One region of the Micromonospora sp. NPDC049891 genome, then DNA from elsewhere that is predicted to be linked to it. Evidence: predicted binding sites of a transcription regulator. Region 1 holds the regulator's gene; the other holds the start of a gene.
What was found. Region 1 encodes HrcA, which represses chaperone genes, less so after heat shock. Its sites were predicted from a motif close to GGTTNGCACNCTCNNNNNGAGNGTGCNAACC; they were not measured.

Region 1 (7,879 bases):
CGTCCACAGCGGCCGGTCGGCCCGGTGCACCGCCGCCGAGACCGCCGGCACCCGGGCCTGCGCCTGGACCTGCCGGACCATCCGTTCCAGGCGACCGGCGGCGGAGGTGCGGCCGGCGGCGGAGGTCATCCGATACTCCGGGCCAGCATCGGGCCGAGTGGTGCGCCGCCAAGCACGTGGGCGTGCACGTGGAAGACCTCCTGACCGCCGTACGCGCCGGTGTTGAACATCAGCCGGAACCCGTCGCCGAGCAGTCCCTCGTCCTCGGCCACCGCGGCGGCCGTGGCCAGGACCTCGCCGGCCAGCGCCGGATCACCCTGGCCGAGCGTGGCCACGTCCGCGTAGTGCTCCTTCGGCACGACCAGCACGTGTACCGGCGCCTTCGGGTCGATGTCGCGGAAGGCGAGCGTGGTGGGCGTCTCACGGACCACGGTGGCCGGAATCTCTCCGGCGACGATGCGGCAGAACAGACAGTCGCTTCCCATCCGGGCAGTGTAAGGAAGTGATCCTCGGCGACGTTCGCGCGACGCTCACCAACGCAGCAGGCGGGTGGCGAGGACCGCCAGGGCGGCCACGCCCGCGGTGGAGGTGCGCAGCACCGAGGTGCCGAGCCGTACCGGTCGCGCGCCGGCTTCCTGGAAGGTCGACAGCTCGTCCGGGGTGATGCCGCCCTCGGGCCCCACCACCAGCACGATCTCGCCGTGATCGGGCAGCTCGACGGTGGTCAGCCGGTCGGTCGCCTCCTCGTGCAGCACGTACCCGGCCGCCGCCCCGGCGATCCGGCGCGCCACCGAGGCGGTGGCCTCGTCGGGTGCTCCGGCCATCACCGGCAGCCACGCCCGTCGGGCCTGCTTCGTCGCCTCGCGGGTGGTGGCGACCCACCTGCCGCGGGCCCGTACGCCCCGGTCACCGCGCCACTGCACCACCGAGCGACTCGCCGCCCAGGGGACTATCTCGTCCACGCCGGCCTCGGTCATCGCCTGCACGGCCAGCTCGCCCCGGTCGCCCTTGGCGATGCCCTGGACCACCACCAGCCGGGGGTTCGCCGCGTCGACGTACCCCCGGTCGGTCACGTCGAGGTCGAGGGTGCCCCGGCCGACGGCGGTGACCACGGCGGTGGCCGTGCCGCCCCGGCCGTCGGCGAGCAGCACCTGCTCGCCGACCCGCAGCCGTTGCACGGTGGCGGCGTGGTGGCCCTCGGGGCCGTCCAACACCATCGACGCGGCGGTCGGCAGCGACTCGACCAGAAACAGCGGGGCGGACACGTCAGGCGTGGCCGTTGAAGGCGTCGCGCATCCGGGAGAAGAAGCCGCCCTGCTTGGTCAGCTCGGCGACCTCCTCACCGCGGGTCTTGGCGAACTCGCGCAGCATCCGCTCCTGCTCGGCGTCGAGCTTGGTGGGGGTGCGCACGTCCAGGTGGACGTAGAGGTCGCCCCGCCCGGCTCCGCGCAGGTGCGGTACGCCACGGGCCCGCAGCCGCAGGGTGCTGCCCGGCTGGGTGCCCGGCTTGACGTCCACCGGTTCCTCGCTGTCGAGCGTCTTGATGGTCAGCCGAGTGCCGAGCGCGGCGGCGGTCATCGGCACGGTGACCCGGCAGTGCAGGTCGTCGCCCTTGCGGGAGAAGACGTCGTGTGGCCGTTCGTGGATCTCCACGTAGAGGTCACCGGCGGTGCCGCCGCCCGGGCCGACCTCGCCCTGCTGGGCGAGGCGGATGCGCATGCCGTCCTCCACCCCGGCGGGGATCTTGACGGTCAGCGACCGACGGGTGCGCACCCGGCCGTCACCGGCGCAGGTCGGGCAGGGGTGCGGGATGGTGGTGCCGTAACCCTGGCAGACCGTGCACGGCCGGGCGGAGACCACCTGGCCGAGGAAGGTGCGCTGCACCGACTGCACCTCGCCCCGACCGCCACACGCCTCGCAGGTGGCCAGGTGGGTGCCGGCGGCGGTGCCGGCACCGGAGCAGGTGGTGCAGAGCACCGCCGTGTCGACGGTGATCGGCGCCTCGACGCCGAAGGCGGTCTCCTGAAGGTCCAGTTCCAGGCGCAGGATCGCGTCGGCACCGGGGCGGGTACGCGGTCGCGGGCCTCGTCCGGCGCCGGTGGCGCCGCCAAAGAACGCGTCCATGATGTCCTGGAAGCCGACGAAGGGTCCGGCCCCGCCGGGGCCGCCCGGACCGCCGGGCCCACCCCCGCCCGGTGCCAGCGGGTCCCCGCCCAGGTCGACGATCTGCCGTTTCCGATCGTCCGAGAGGACCTCGTACGCGGCGTTGATGTCCTTGAACTTCTCCTGTGCCTCCGGGTCCGGGTTCACGTCCGGATGGAACTGGCGCGCCAGCTTGCGGTAGGCGCGCTTGATCTCGTCATCGGAGGCACCCTTGCTCACGCCGAGAATGCCGTAGTAGTCCCTGGCCACTGCGTTCCGTGTCCTCGTGTTCGTCTCGAGTTACGCCGTTCGGCGGCGGCAGCCTGCCGTCGGCCCTGACTTGTCAGTTCTGGGCCAGCAGCTCGCCCACGTAGCGTGCCACGGCCCTCACCGTGGCGATGGTTCCGGGGTAGTCCATCCGGGTCGGTCCCAGCACGCCCATCCCCCCGACGATGGTCGCGCCCGGGCCGTACCCGGTGCTGACCACGGAAGCCGCCCGCAGGTTGTCGTACTCGTTCTCGTCGCCGATGCGTACCCGCAGGGTGCTCGGCTCCACCTCACCGATGAGCTTGAGCAGCACGACCTCCTCCTCAAGAGCTTCGAGGATGGGGCGCAACGAGCCCTGGAAGTCGAGCAGGCCGCCCCGGGCGAGGTTCGCGGTGCCGGCCAGGGCGAGCCGTTCCTCGTGCCGTTCGACGAGGGTCTCCAGCAGCACGGTGGACAGGGTCGTCATGGCCGGGCGCAGGTGCGGCGCACAGTCGTCGATCAGGGCCTGCACCAGCGGCGGGGTCTCCGACAGGCGGACTCCGACGAGTTTCTCGTTGACCAACCGGCGCAGGTCCAGGACGTCGTCGGCGAGGACCGGTGCGGGCAGCTCGACAAGCCGCTGCTCGACCCGGCCGGTGTCGGCGATCATCACGAGCATCAGCCGGGTGGTGGAGATCGGCACCAGTTCCAGGTGACGCACCCGGGACCGGGCCAGGCTCGGGTACTGCACGACGGCGACCTGACGGGTCAGCTGCGCCAGCAGCCGCACCGTGCGGTGCACCACGTCGTCGAGGTCGACGGCGCCGGCCAGGAAGCGCTCGATCGCCCGGCGTTCGGCCGGGCTGAGCGGCTTGACCCGGCTCAGCCGGTCGACGAAGAGTCGGTAGCCACGATCGGTGGGCACCCGCCCCGCGCTGGTGTGCGGTTGGCGGATGTAGCCCTCCTCCTCCAGCACGGCCATGTCGTTACGGACCGTGGCCGGTGAGACACCCAGCTGGTGTCGCTCGACGAGCGACTTGCTGCCGACCGGCTCCTGGGTGGCGACGTAGTCCTCGACGATCGCCCGGAGCACGGCGAGCTTGCGGTCGTCCAGACCCATCATTCCCACCTCCTGTCGCAGGTCAGCCCTCAGCGTCACAGCCACCGCAGGAACACTCTGGCACTCGACTGTAGCGAGTGCCAGTCTACGTCGGGGTCCCCGTCGACGCGATGATCAAGTCAGCACGTCCATCATCGAACCGATCGGCGGGTTGACACTCGCCGGTGTCGCTCTGGTGCGCCGTTGCCGGTGACACCTACCGTGACCCCCATGACTGAACCACCTCGTCCCCCGGACTCCGGCGACGAACCCACGACACCACTGTCCGGCTCGCCTGGCCAGAGCGACTATCCCCCGCCCGGCGGCTATCCACCCCCCACCGGCGACCAGCCGCCGCCGGCCGGCTATCCCCCACCCGGCGGGTACCCGCCCGGCGGCTACCCGCCGCCGCCGGGAGCCCCCGGTGTCGGCTACCCGACCGGCGGTTACGGCGCACCGGGTGGCGGCTACGCCAACAACGAGGACAAGACCTGGGTCCTGATCGCCCACTTCGGTGGCCCGCTCGGCGTGGTCGTCGGCGGCGGGCTCTTCGGCTGGGTGGCGCCGCTGATCGCGATGATGACCCGGGGGCAGCAGTCCCCGATCGCCCGGGCACACTCGGTGGCCGCGCTGAACTTCCAGCTCACCTGGGCCATTGTCGGCGTGCTGAGCTGGGTGCTCGCCACGATCACCTGCGGCATCCTGTTCTTCGCGCCGATCATCGCGGGGATCGTGCCGGTGATCTTCGGCATCATCGGCGGGGTCAAGGCCAACGAAGGGGTGCTCTACCAGTATCCGATGAGCTACTCGTTCGTGAAGCGCTGACCGGTCGGGCCGCCTGGTGACGGGGATCAGGGAAGCAGGTCGCGGACCACGGCGTCGGCGAGCAGCCGGCCGCGCAGGGTGAGCACGGCGCGGCCGGCGGCGTGGGCGGGCTCAGCGAGCAGGCCCTCGGCCAGTGCCCGCGCCGCGCCGGCTCGCCCGGCGTCGGTCAGCACGTTCAGCGGCAGGCCGGCGGCCAGCCGCAACCGGAGCATGACCTCCTCCATGTGCGCCTCGTCGCCGGTGAGCACCTCCCGGGCCTGCCCGGGTGACTCCCCGGTGGCGAGGCGTTTCGCGTACGCCCCGGGATGCTTGACGTTCCACCAGCGCACTCCGCCGACGTGGCTGTGCGCCCCCGGCCCGAGGCCCCACCAGTCCCCGCCGGTCCAGTAGAGCAGGTTGTGCCGGCAGCGCGCCTGCGGCGTGCGGGCCCAGTTGGAGACCTCGTACCAGGAGAAACCGGCCGCGTCGAGGGCGGACTCGGCGGCCAGGTACCGGTCGGCGGCCACGTCCTCGTCCGGGTACGGCAACTCGCCCCGGCGCATCCGGGTGGCCAGCCGGGTGCCGTCCTCGACGATCAGGGCGTACGCGCTGACGTGGTCCACGCCCGCGGCCACCACCTGGTCCAACGAGGCGGCGAAGTCCTCGGCCCGCTCCCCCGGCGTCCCGTAGATCAGGTCGAGGTTGACGTGCTCGAACCCGGCGTCGCGGGCCTCCAGCGCGGCGGCGGTGGCCCGGCCGGCGCTGTGCCGGCGGTCGAGCACGGCGAGCACCCCGGGCGCGGCCGACTGCATGCCCAGTGAGATCCGGGTGTACCCGGCCGCGCGCAGCTCCTTCAGCGAGGTGGTCGTCACCGACTCCGGGTTGGCCTCGGTGGTCACCTCCGCGTCGGCGGCCAGCCCCCAGGTCCGGTCGATCGCGTCGAGGATCCGGGCCAGGTCGTCGGCGGGCAGCAGGGTGGGGGTGCCGCCGCCGACGAAGACCGTGTCCACCCGGGTGGGCGGAGTCTCGCCCAGCACCCGGGCGGCGAGCGTCAGCTCCGCCAGCACGGCGTCGGCGTAGCCCTCCCGACTCGCGCCACCGCCCAGCTCGTCGGCGGTGTACGTGTTGAAGTCGCAGTAGCCGCAGCGGCTCGCGCAGAAGGGCACGTGCACGTACACCCCGAAACCCCGGGCGCCGACGGACGCTCGGGCGGGTGCGGGCAGCGACCCGTCGGCTGGGACGGGCTCGCCTGCTGGAAGGACGCCGGGCATGGCCACTAGTGTGCCCTCACATGACCTCTCCCGACGCGCTCGTGCGGGTCGCCACGGCCCACGGGGTGACCACGCTCACCCTGGACAGTCCGCACAACCGCAACGCGCTCTCCACGCCGCTGATGACCGAACTGCTGGCCGGGCTCGCGGTCGCGGTCGCCGACGACGCGGTCCGGGTGATCGTGCTCGACCACACCGGGCCGGTCTTCTGCTCCGGAGCCGACCTGAAGGAGACCGCGGCGGCGTACGCCAGCGGCACGGTGCCCGCCGGGATGCTGGGTGACGTGCTCGCGGCGGTCCGGGAGTGCCCGAAGCCGGTGCTGGCGAAGGTCGCCGGCCCGGCCCGGGCCGGCGGCCTGGGTCTGATCGCGGCGGCCGACCTGGCGGTCTGCGCGGCGGAGGCAACGTTCGCCTTCACCGAGGTACGGATCGGGGTGATCCCCGCGGTGATCTCCGCGACGGTGCTGCCTCGACTGTCTTCCCGGGCGGCGGCCGAGCTGTACCTGACCGGCGACACCTTCGACGGGCGGCGGGCGGCCGAGATCGGCCTGGTCACCGCCGCGGTGCCGGCGGAGGAGTTGTCCGCCGTGGTGCACCGGTACTGCGATTCGCTGGTGCGGGGTGCTCCGGCGGCGTTGGCCGGGGTGAAGCAACTGCTGCGCCGGCCGGCCCCCGTCGACCTGCGCGCCGAGCTGACCGAGCTGGCGGAGTTGTCCACCGGGTACTTCCTGTCGGCGGACGGCATCGAGGGCGTCACCGCGTTTCGGGAGAAGCGGCCGGCTCGTTGGGTGGCGGAACTCGGCAGGTGATCCACGGCCGGGACGGGGAACCTCAGGTCGGCGCACGGACGGCGCGCGGGGGTGGAACCGGTCGGACGACCCGGACTGGTCGATGAGGGACGTACGCTTGGCGGACCTTGACACAGGAGGTGCGGGTGCGAACTCGGGCTGTCGCGACGGGCTTCGTGGTCCTCGTCCTGATCGCCGCGATCGGGTTGATCGTGGTGCTGAGGCAGGCTGGTGAGGGGCTACGGCTGCCGCTGGCCGGCCGGGCCTGCACGGTGCAGGCCGACGGCGAGGTGACTCTGGACTCGCAGCAGATGGCGAACGCGGCGACGATCGCGGCGATCGGCGTGCAGCGCGAGATGCCCGAGCGGGCGGTGGTGGTGGCGCTGGCCACCGCGTACCAGGAGTCCGGGCTGCGCAACCTGGCTGGCGGTGACCGCGATTCCGTGGGGCTGTTCCAGCAGCGGCCGAGTCAGGGTTGGGGCACGCCGACCCAGATCCGCGACCCCCGGTACGCGGCCGGGAAGTTCTACGCGGCGTTGAAGAAGGTGCGCGGCTGGGAGGACATGCGGGTCACCGACGCCGCGCAGAAGGTGCAGCGCTCGGCCTTCCCGGAGGCGTACGAGAAGTGGGCCGACGAGTCGCAGGTACTCACCCGGGCGCTGCTCGGTAACGCCACCACGGCGGTCACCTGCACGGTGGGCGGCGATCCGGTGATGCGCGGCGCCGCAGCCATCGCCGCGCTGGCCAAGGGGTTGACGCTCGACTGGGGTCTGACCGAATTCTCACCGGCCGAGGACTCCGGACCGGGCTCGGACTACTTCGCCACCGAGGTGGACCGCGAGGTCGGCCTGGCGAGCCTGACGGTGGGCATCCGCGCCGCCGCGACCCGCTCGGCCGACGCCCCGCAGACGATCCCCGAGGGGGAGCGGGCCGGCTGGCGGTACGCGCACTGGCTGGTCTCCCATGCGAAGGAGCACGGGGTGAAGCGGGTCGCCTTCGACGGCCGGGAGTGGACCGCCAAGCGCGGCACCTGGAAGCGTCTGCCGGAGAGCGAACGCAGCAGCGGACAGGTCCAGGCCGAGGTCCACGCGGACGTCTGAGCAGCCTCGATCTCCTTACCCGCAGTCACCGCAAAATCGGGCTATTCGCTATATAAGCACTCGTCCCACCACGTTGCGTAACTTGCGGTAGTCGGACAAGCGCCATCAGTCGTCATGCCCGCGGAAAGCTCACGGGGTGCCCCCCGGGCGGTCTCCGCGCGCGTTACGATCGGCGGCCTGTGCCAGAAATGGTTTCACCTCTTGGGGAGGGGTACGACGTGGCGTTCGACTACGGCGACCGGACCGGCTATGAACCGATCAGTGACGTCGACCGCAAGGAGTTTCACGAGCAGGGCTTTCTCCTGCTGCGGAACGTCCTGACCGAGGATCACCGGGCCGCTCTGGAGGCCGCGGTCGACCGGGTGTACGAGGAGGAGAAGGCCAAGGGCACCACCACCAAGGACGGCACCCTGCACCTGCTGGGCTTCC
Region 2 (7,879 bases), on a different contig from region 1:
GGGCTATCGCGTCAGCGGGAGGGCGCATCATGCCGCAACTCGCGCACATCGGTGGGGGAGGGGCGGGCAACTCTGTAGGCCGAGCCGAGCCGAGCCGGGGCGGCCGGGGGAGCGCGCGGGGCGGGAACGGCGCAGCCGGATGCCGTGTCGGGTGAAGTCAGTGGGTGGGGCGGTGGGGGGCGATGAAGGCGCGCCAGGCGGCCGGGGTGAAGCCGAGCGCCGGGCCGGCCGGATCCTTGCTGTCGCGCACGGCGACCACGCCGGGCAGGTTGTCGGCGACCTCGACGCAGGCGCCGCCGTTGCTGTTGCTGCGGGAGGATTTGCGCCAGGCGGCACGGGTCAGGTCCATGACTTCGCCACTTCCTCGATCAGGCGGGCGGACTGCCGGCGCGGCAGCGCCTCACCGGCCACAGTCTCCCAACGCCGCCCCAGGCTGGCAAGGTCGTTCGGGCTGTCCACGGTGTGCCCCCGGAGCTGGTTGTCCAGGTGTGCCACCTCGGTGCCGTCGGCGAGCCGGGCCAGCACGAAGGGGCCGTTGAGTCCGACGTACCACGGGGTCTCGGCCGGGATGATCCGCACCTGGACGTGCGGGCGGTCGGCGAGGCTGCGCAGGTGCTCCACCTGCTCGCGCATTGTCGCGCGCTCGCCGACCTGCCGGCGCAGCACCTGCTCGTCGAGCACCGCGACGAGTTGCGGTGGATCCTCGCGGGCGAGCACCTCCTGCCGGGCCATCCGGGCCAGCACCCGCTTCTCGATCTGCTCGTCGGTCAGCGGTGGACCGGCCCGGAGCATGGCCCGCGCGTACGCCTCGGTCTGGAGCAGGCCCGGCACCACTGCCGGGTCGTACCAGCGCAGCGCGACCGCCTCCCGCTCGATCTCGCCCCACGGCCGGAACCAGTCCGGCTCGGCGTGCAGCCGGATCAGCTCCAGCATCCCGACGAAGAGGCCGCCGGTCTCCAGCACCTTGTCGAACCGGGCCAGGTAGTCGGCGCTCAGCTGGTTCGGGCCGATCTCCATCGCGCTCACCGCCGACGGAGAGTAGTTGATCATTTTGCTCAACTCCTCCTGGCTGAGCCCGCGCACTTTGCGGGCCCGGCGCAACTGGTCGCGTAGGAATCCCAGGGTTGGTACGTCCGCCATCTGTCCGCCCTCCGTGACGTGGTCGCGCCGGAGAGTAAGGGGTGGTCGATCGACGGGGAAGTGACTGTCGGCGTGTTGCGGTCAACCCTGGCGAACGGCGGCGGAAGACTGCGAAAAGAGTGGCGGTACGGGTGCGCGAGCGTGACGACACGAGGGTGGTGGATTGGCACTCTCCTTGACGGAGTGCTAGCCGAGGAATAACCTGCGATTAGCACTCTCACCCTGAGGGTGCCAACCTTCGGGCCCTGGTGTCCGGGGGTTGAACGCCAGGCGGACCGGCACCCGCGACGACGGCCCCGCCCGGTGGCATGTGGCAGATTGACGCCGGTCGGCATGCCGATCGGCAACGAAACCAAGTACCCCAGGAGGGTATGCCCGTGACTACCGCGACCAAGGTTGCGATCAAGCCGCTCGAGGACCGCATCGTGGTCCAGGCGAACGAGGCCGAGACCACCACCGCCTCGGGCATCGTGATCCCCGACACCGCCAAGGAGAAGCCGCAGGAGGGCACCGTCCTCGCTGTCGGCCCGGGCCGGATCGACGACAAGGGCAACCGCGTGCCGATCGACGTCTCCGTCGGCGACACCGTTCTCTACTCGAAGTACGGCGGCACCGAGGTCAAGTACGCCGGCGAGGAGTACCTGGTGCTCTCCGCCCGCGACGTCCTCGCGGTCATCGAGAAGTAAGCAACCGATCAGTGTCGTTGCCCCGGTCCGGCTCGCCGGGCCGGGGCAACGTCGCTTTCGAAGGGACATAGATGGCGAAGATCCTGAGCTTCTCGGACGACGCCCGGCACCTGCTGGAGCACGGTGTCAACGCGCTCGCCGACGCGGTCAAGGTCACCCTCGGGCCGCGCGGGCGCAACGTCGTCCTCGACAAGAAATTCGGTGCGCCGACGATCACCAACGATGGCGTGACCATCGCCAAGGAGATCGAGCTCACCAACCCGTACGAGAACCTCGGCGCGCAGCTGGTCAAGGAGGTGGCGACCAAGACCAACGACGTCGCCGGCGACGGGACCACCACCGCGACCGTGCTCGCCCAGGCCATGGTCCGCGAGGGCCTGCGCAACGTCACCGCGGGTGCCAACCCGGCCGGCCTCAAGCGGGGCATCGACGCCGCCGCCACCAAGGTCTCCGAGGCGCTGCTGGGCAAGGCCGTCGAGGTCTCCGACAAGAAGTCGGTGGCGCACGTCGCGACGATCTCCGCGCAGGACGCCACCATCGGTGAGCTGATCGCCGAGGCGATGGAGAAGGTCGGCCGAGACGGTGTGATCACCGTCGAGGAAGGCTCCGCCCTGCACACCGAGCTGGACGTCACCGAGGGCCTTCAGTTCGACAAGGGCTTCATCTCGCCGAACTTCGTCACCGACGCGGAGTCGCAGGAGTCGGTCCTGGAGGACGCGTACGTCCTGATCACCACGCAGAAGATCTCCGCGATCGAGGAGCTGCTGCCGCTGCTGGAGAAGGTCCTCCAGAACAACAAGCCGCTGCTCATCATCGCCGAGGACGTCGAGGGCCAGGCGCTGTCCACCCTGGTGGTCAACGCCATCCGCAAGACCCTCAAGGTCTGCGCCGTCAAGGCGCCCGGCTTCGGTGACCGCCGTAAGGCGATGCTCCAGGACATGGCGATCCTCACCGGTGCCGAGCTGGTCGCCCCGGAACTGGGCTACAAGCTCGACCAGGTCGGCCTGGAGGTGCTGGGCAGCGCCCGGCGCATCGTGGTCGACAAGGAGAACACCACGATCGTCGAGGGTGGTGGCCAGGCCAGCGAGGTGGCCGACCGGGTCGCCCAGATCCGCAAGGAGATCGAGGCCTCGGACTCCGAGTGGGACCGGGAGAAGCTCGCCGAGCGGCTGGCCAAGCTCTCCGGCGGTGTCGCGGTGGTCAAGGTCGGCGCGGCCACCGAGGTCGAGATGAAGGAGCGCAAGCACCGCATCGAGGACGCCATCGCCGCGACCAAGGCCGCGGTCGAGGAGGGTACGGTCCCCGGTGGCGGTGCCGCCCTGGCGCAGATCCTGCCGGTGCTCGACGACGACCTCGGCTTCACCGGCGACGAGAAGGTCGGCGTGTCGATCGTGCGTAAGGCACTCGTCGAGCCGCTGCGCTGGATCGCCCAGAACGCCGGCCACGACGGCTACGTGGTCGTGCAGAAGGTCACCGGCAAGGACTGGGGCCACGGCCTCGACGCCGCCGTCGGCGAGTACGTCGACCTGACCAAGTCCGGCATCATCGACCCGGTCAAGGTGACCCGCAACGCGGTCACCAACGCCGCGTCGATCGCCGGTCTGCTGCTCACCACCGAGAGCCTTGTGGTGGAGAAGCCGGCCGAGCCGGAGCCCGCCGCGGGCGGCCACGGCCACTCGCACGGCCACGGTCACAGCCACCAGCACGGCCCGGGCTTCTGAGCCCTGCCGTACGCCGGACGTGGGGCGCACCGTCGACAAGACGGTGCGCCCCACGCGCGTGAACGGGGCGGTCGCGGCTCCCGCCTGGCGTCAGTTGTGGATCCGGCCCGGCCTCGGTCGTGCCGGACGGCGTCGGACGCGGCTCCCGCCGGGCGTCGGACGTGGGTCGGGGCCGGCGTACCGGTGACGAGAGGTTACGAACGCTGACGCCGACTACCGGACCGGTGGCCGGTGGGAAACACTTGGCGGGTGAGCAGCACGACACCCCGGTTCGCCGCCCTGGCCGGCGTCGCCGCCGCAGCGGCGGCCATCGGCACCGCCGAACTGGTTGCCGTCCTGACCGGCCCCCGGTCGTCGCCGCTCGTGGCGGTCGGCGGTCTCGTGGTGGACACCGCGCCTGAGCCGGTCAAGCGGTTCGGCATCGAGGTCTTCGGCACCTACGACAAGATTGCCCTGCTTGTCGGTACGGCGTTGCTGCTCGGCGGATTCGCCGCCCTGTTGGGCATGCTGGCCGCCCGCCGGCTGACGGCGGGCCTGGCCGGCATCGTCGTCTTCGGCGGGATCGGCGCGGCGGCGGCCCTGACCCGGGCCGGTGCGGACGCCGCCGACGTGCTGCCGTCACTTGTCGGTGCGGCGGTAGGCGGGCTGGTGCTCTGGGCTTTCGTCGCCGGTCCGCTGGAACTCGACCCGTGGCCCTGGTCCCCACCGACACCGGCCGGCCCGCCGTCGGTGACCGGTCCCGCCGCTGCCGTGCCGGACCAGGATCCGGTCGGAACCGCCGGGGTACCCGGCGGCGCGGCGACCGACCCGACCGCGTCCGCCGGAAGCCCGTCGGCCCCGGGAGGGCCGGGGCGGCGGGTCGACCCGGACTCGCGGCGGCGGTTCCTCACCGGTGTCGGCACCGTGCTCGGGGTGGCTGCCGTGGGGGGAGTCGCCGGGCGGTGGCTGGCCGGCCGCCAGGGGGTGTCGGCCGCCCGCGAGGCGATCACCCTGCCGGCCCCGGTCTCCACCGCGCCACCGGTGCCGGCCGGCGCCGACCTGGGCCAGCCCGGGCTGGCCAGCTACGTCACGTCGAACCGGAGCTTCTACCGGATCGACACCGCGCTGGTGGTGCCGCAGGTCGATCCGGAGACCTGGCAGCTGCGCATCCACGGCCGGGTCCGCAACCCGGTCACGCTGAGCTACGCCGATCTGCTCGCCCGGCCCATGGTGGAGCGGTACGTGACGCTTGCCTGCGTCTCCAACGAGGTCGGCGGCGACCTGATCGGCAACGCGCGCTGGCTCGGCGTACCAATTCGGGAGCTGCTGGACGAGGTGGCGCCGCTGGACGGAGCCGACCAGGTGGTCGGGCGTTCGGTGGACGGTTGGACCTGCGGCACGCCGACCGCCGCGCTGCGCGACGGGCGGGACGCACTGCTCGCCGTCGGCATGAACGGTGAGCCGCTGCCGGTGCAGCACGGCTTCCCGGCCCGGATGGTGGTGCCGGGCCTGTACGGCTACGTGTCGGCGTGCAAGTGGATCACGGAACTGGAGCTGACCAGCTTTGCCGACTTCGACGCGTACTGGGTTCCCCGGGGCTGGTCGGCGCAGGGGCCGGTGAAGACGCAGTCGCGGATCGACACGCCCCGCCCGCGCAACCGCCCGGCCGCCGGCCCGGTCACGGTCGCGGGCGTCGCCTGGGCGCAGCACCGGGGCATCGACCGCGTCGAGGTACGCGTCGACGACGGGCCCTGGCAGGAGGCCCAACTGGCGCCGACGATCTCGGTGGACACCTGGGTGCAGTGGTCGTGGCAGTGGCAGGCCACCCCGGGCGAGCACACCCTCCAGGTCCGGGCGACGGACAGCACCGGCGAGCCGCAGACCGGCGAGCCGCGCGGTGTCGCCCCGGACGGCGCGACCGGCTGGCACGCCGTCACACTCACCGTCACCTGACCCCACCCCGCACCCCACCCCCGCCCAACCGGAACGCCGGCCCCCGACCGCACCGGTTGATCATGAAGTTGTTCATCGACACGCCGGTGGGGCGACAACAACCTCATGATCAACCAGCCGGTAGCGGCAGCGGCCGGACATGGCGACGCCGCGTCCGGGTCGGGACGCGGCGTCGGTGGTTCGGTTGGTCAGGCGACGTTGCGCTGGATGGGCATCGTCGACCGGTGCGAGCTGCCCAGCCGGGCCTCCAGCCGGTTGATGTCGACGCGGGTCTGTCGGCGGTCGGCGAGGTCCTCCCAGCCGACCGCGAGCAGGCGCAGCCGCTCGGACTCGCTGAAGCCACCCCAGACGCCGTACGGCTCGCGTACCGCAAGGGCGTGCGCGGCGCACTCGGCGCGGACCGGGCAGGTACGGCAGACGGCCTTGGCGGAGGATTCCCGGCGCAGCCGGGACGAGCCCCGCTCACCGTCGGGGTGGAAGAACTGGGCGCTGTCGCGGCCTCGGCAGGCACCGAGCCGCTGCCAGTCCCAGAGGTCGATGATGGGTCCGGGCAGTCTACGTACGTTCGACATCAGCACCCCTCCTCTCGCGCGGCACCGCGAGACACTCGTGGCCGGTTGTCCGGGCGGCGGGCCGCGCAGGCGCACCGTTCCCGGCCTGGCCACTCCGTACCCGGGTGCCTCTCGCCTCACACGTCTTTGATCCAAAACACTTGGCAGATTGCGGCATATGCCCTATCTGTCGGAAAAGTTGGGAGGATTGCCCGGAACCTCCTCCCGACCAGGGCTGCTCATGGTCTGCTCGTCAGCGGAGAGGAGATGCCTGTGCGTACCGTTCTCGTGTGCGTTCGAACGCCCCTTGCGGCGCAGCACCTGACCTCCGCGGCAGCGCGGTTGGGATTGTCGGGTGCCGTCCGGACGGCGGTCTCCGACCCCGAGGTGATGTTGCGGCTCGCCGAGCGTCCGGCCGATGTGGTGCTCGCCGACACCGCGCTCACCCGCCCCGACAGCGTCGGCTTCGTCCGTCGGGTGCTGGCCCGCGCGCCGCAGGCCGCCGTCCTGCTGCTCGGTGCCGAGGAGGCCGAGGCGGCGGCGGCGACGATCGGCGCCGGGGCGCGTGGACTGATCCAGGGTGTCGACCAGGATCTGACAAGTGCCGTCGCCAAGGCCCTGCTGCTGCTGGCCGCGCCCGGCCGGGCCAACCGGCACCGGATCGCTGATCCCGCCCGGGATGCTGCGGCCGTCGGAAGCCCGGCCCGGCCCGCGCCCGGTGGTCGCACCGGAGGCGAGGCGCCGACCGCCTGGCCGGGGACGGACGCGGCAGGCGGACCGGCGATGGTGCCGGCGCAGCGTGGCGACGACCCCGCTGAGCCGGGTGCCGAGTCCGAGCCGGACAAGCCGACGTCGCCGGCCCGGACCGACCGGTCCGCCATCGGCCTCACCGAGCGGGAGCTACAGGTGCTGCTCGGTATGGCCGAGGGCAAGAGCAACGCCGAGATCGGTCGGGAACTGTTCGTCTCCGAGGACACCGTGAAGACCCACGCCCGGCGGCTGTTCCGCAAGCTCGGCGCCCGCGACCGGGCGCACGCCGTGGCCGCCGGCTTCCGGGCCGGGCTGGTCGCCTGACCTCGCCGGCCGAGCTGTCCCGGGTTGAACCGGTGGTGGCCGGTCAGCGGTCCGCGCCGGGCTCGTCCTCGGTGCCTTCGCTGAGGGTGTCGTGCACGCCGTCGGCGTAGCCGCGGGCGTAATCCCAGGTGACGTAGTGATCGGGGTCGGGATCGTAGGCCGGCTCGTGCACCCGGGGACGCCCCGAGCTGAGCAGGTGCCGCAGGTTGCCCCGGAGCAGATCCCAGTCGAAGTAGTGCGGCTCCCGGCAGTCCTCACACTCGATGACGAGCCCGCGTACGCCGATCGGCGCGAGCAGCGCCTGGTAGATCTCCAGGTCGGCGAGGTCCTCCAGCACATCCTGGCGCTCGACGTCGGTCAGCGGGTCCAGCGGCGCGTCGTCGCCGGGGGCGTCCAGGTCGGCCGCCGGATCGGTCGGGTCGCCGGTGAACGGGTCGATGGGATCGTCGTGCACCCTCTCACCGTAGTCCCATGCCACCGTTGACGCCTGTCCCCCGGTCGCGCGAGCCGTTACCGGTGCGGGTGCCGCGCGGTTCAGGTGGAGAAAGCTTCAGTGGGTACGATGAGGCTGACGCACCCTCGCCCGGCGTTCGCCGGTGCCCCCCGTGCCACCTCGCTGAAGCCCGGTTCGAGCAGCTCAGGAGAGCAATCGTGGAGAATTCGCCCCGTACCGACCTTTCCGCCGGCATCGAGGGCGGCGAGCTGGGCGGCCATCTGCCCGAGCTGCCCGCCGGTTCGGCCAGGGTGGTGCCACTGGGGCTGACCTTCGACGACG

Region 2: a site for HrcA is predicted at 1,347-1,377, ahead of groES (co-chaperone GroES). Genes of this name have one in related genera too.

Annotation. Positions count from the first base shown of each region.
Region 1 covers NZ_JBFAML010000007.1:211,816-219,694, forward strand. The annotation lists gene AB0I71_RS12300 (serine hydrolase domain-containing protein) at 1-129, opposite strand, end outside; gene AB0I71_RS12305 (histidine triad nucleotide-binding protein) at 126-485, opposite strand; gene AB0I71_RS12310 (16S rRNA (uracil(1498)-N(3))-methyltransferase) at 531-1,265, opposite strand; gene dnaJ (molecular chaperone DnaJ) at 1,267-2,412, opposite strand; gene hrcA (heat-inducible transcriptional repressor HrcA) at 2,486-3,508, opposite strand; gene AB0I71_RS12325 (DUF4870 domain-containing protein) at 3,719-4,312, shown strand; gene hemW (radical SAM family heme chaperone HemW) at 4,339-5,562, opposite strand; gene AB0I71_RS12335 (enoyl-CoA hydratase-related protein) at 5,583-6,371, shown strand; gene AB0I71_RS12340 (hypothetical protein) at 6,491-7,450, shown strand; gene AB0I71_RS12345 (phytanoyl-CoA dioxygenase family protein) at 7,669-7,879, shown strand, end outside.
Region 2 covers NZ_JBFAML010000043.1:12,542-20,420, forward strand. The annotation lists gene AB0I71_RS30680 (DUF397 domain-containing protein) at 158-349, opposite strand; gene AB0I71_RS30685 (helix-turn-helix transcriptional regulator) at 340-1,140, opposite strand; gene groES (co-chaperone GroES) at 1,512-1,826, shown strand; gene groL (chaperonin GroEL) at 1,898-3,547, shown strand; gene AB0I71_RS30700 (molybdopterin-dependent oxidoreductase) at 3,797-5,479, shown strand; gene AB0I71_RS30705 (WhiB family transcriptional regulator) at 5,668-6,051, opposite strand; gene AB0I71_RS30710 (helix-turn-helix transcriptional regulator) at 6,304-7,104, shown strand; gene AB0I71_RS30715 (DUF5319 domain-containing protein) at 7,148-7,558, opposite strand; gene guaB (IMP dehydrogenase) at 7,756-7,879, shown strand, end outside.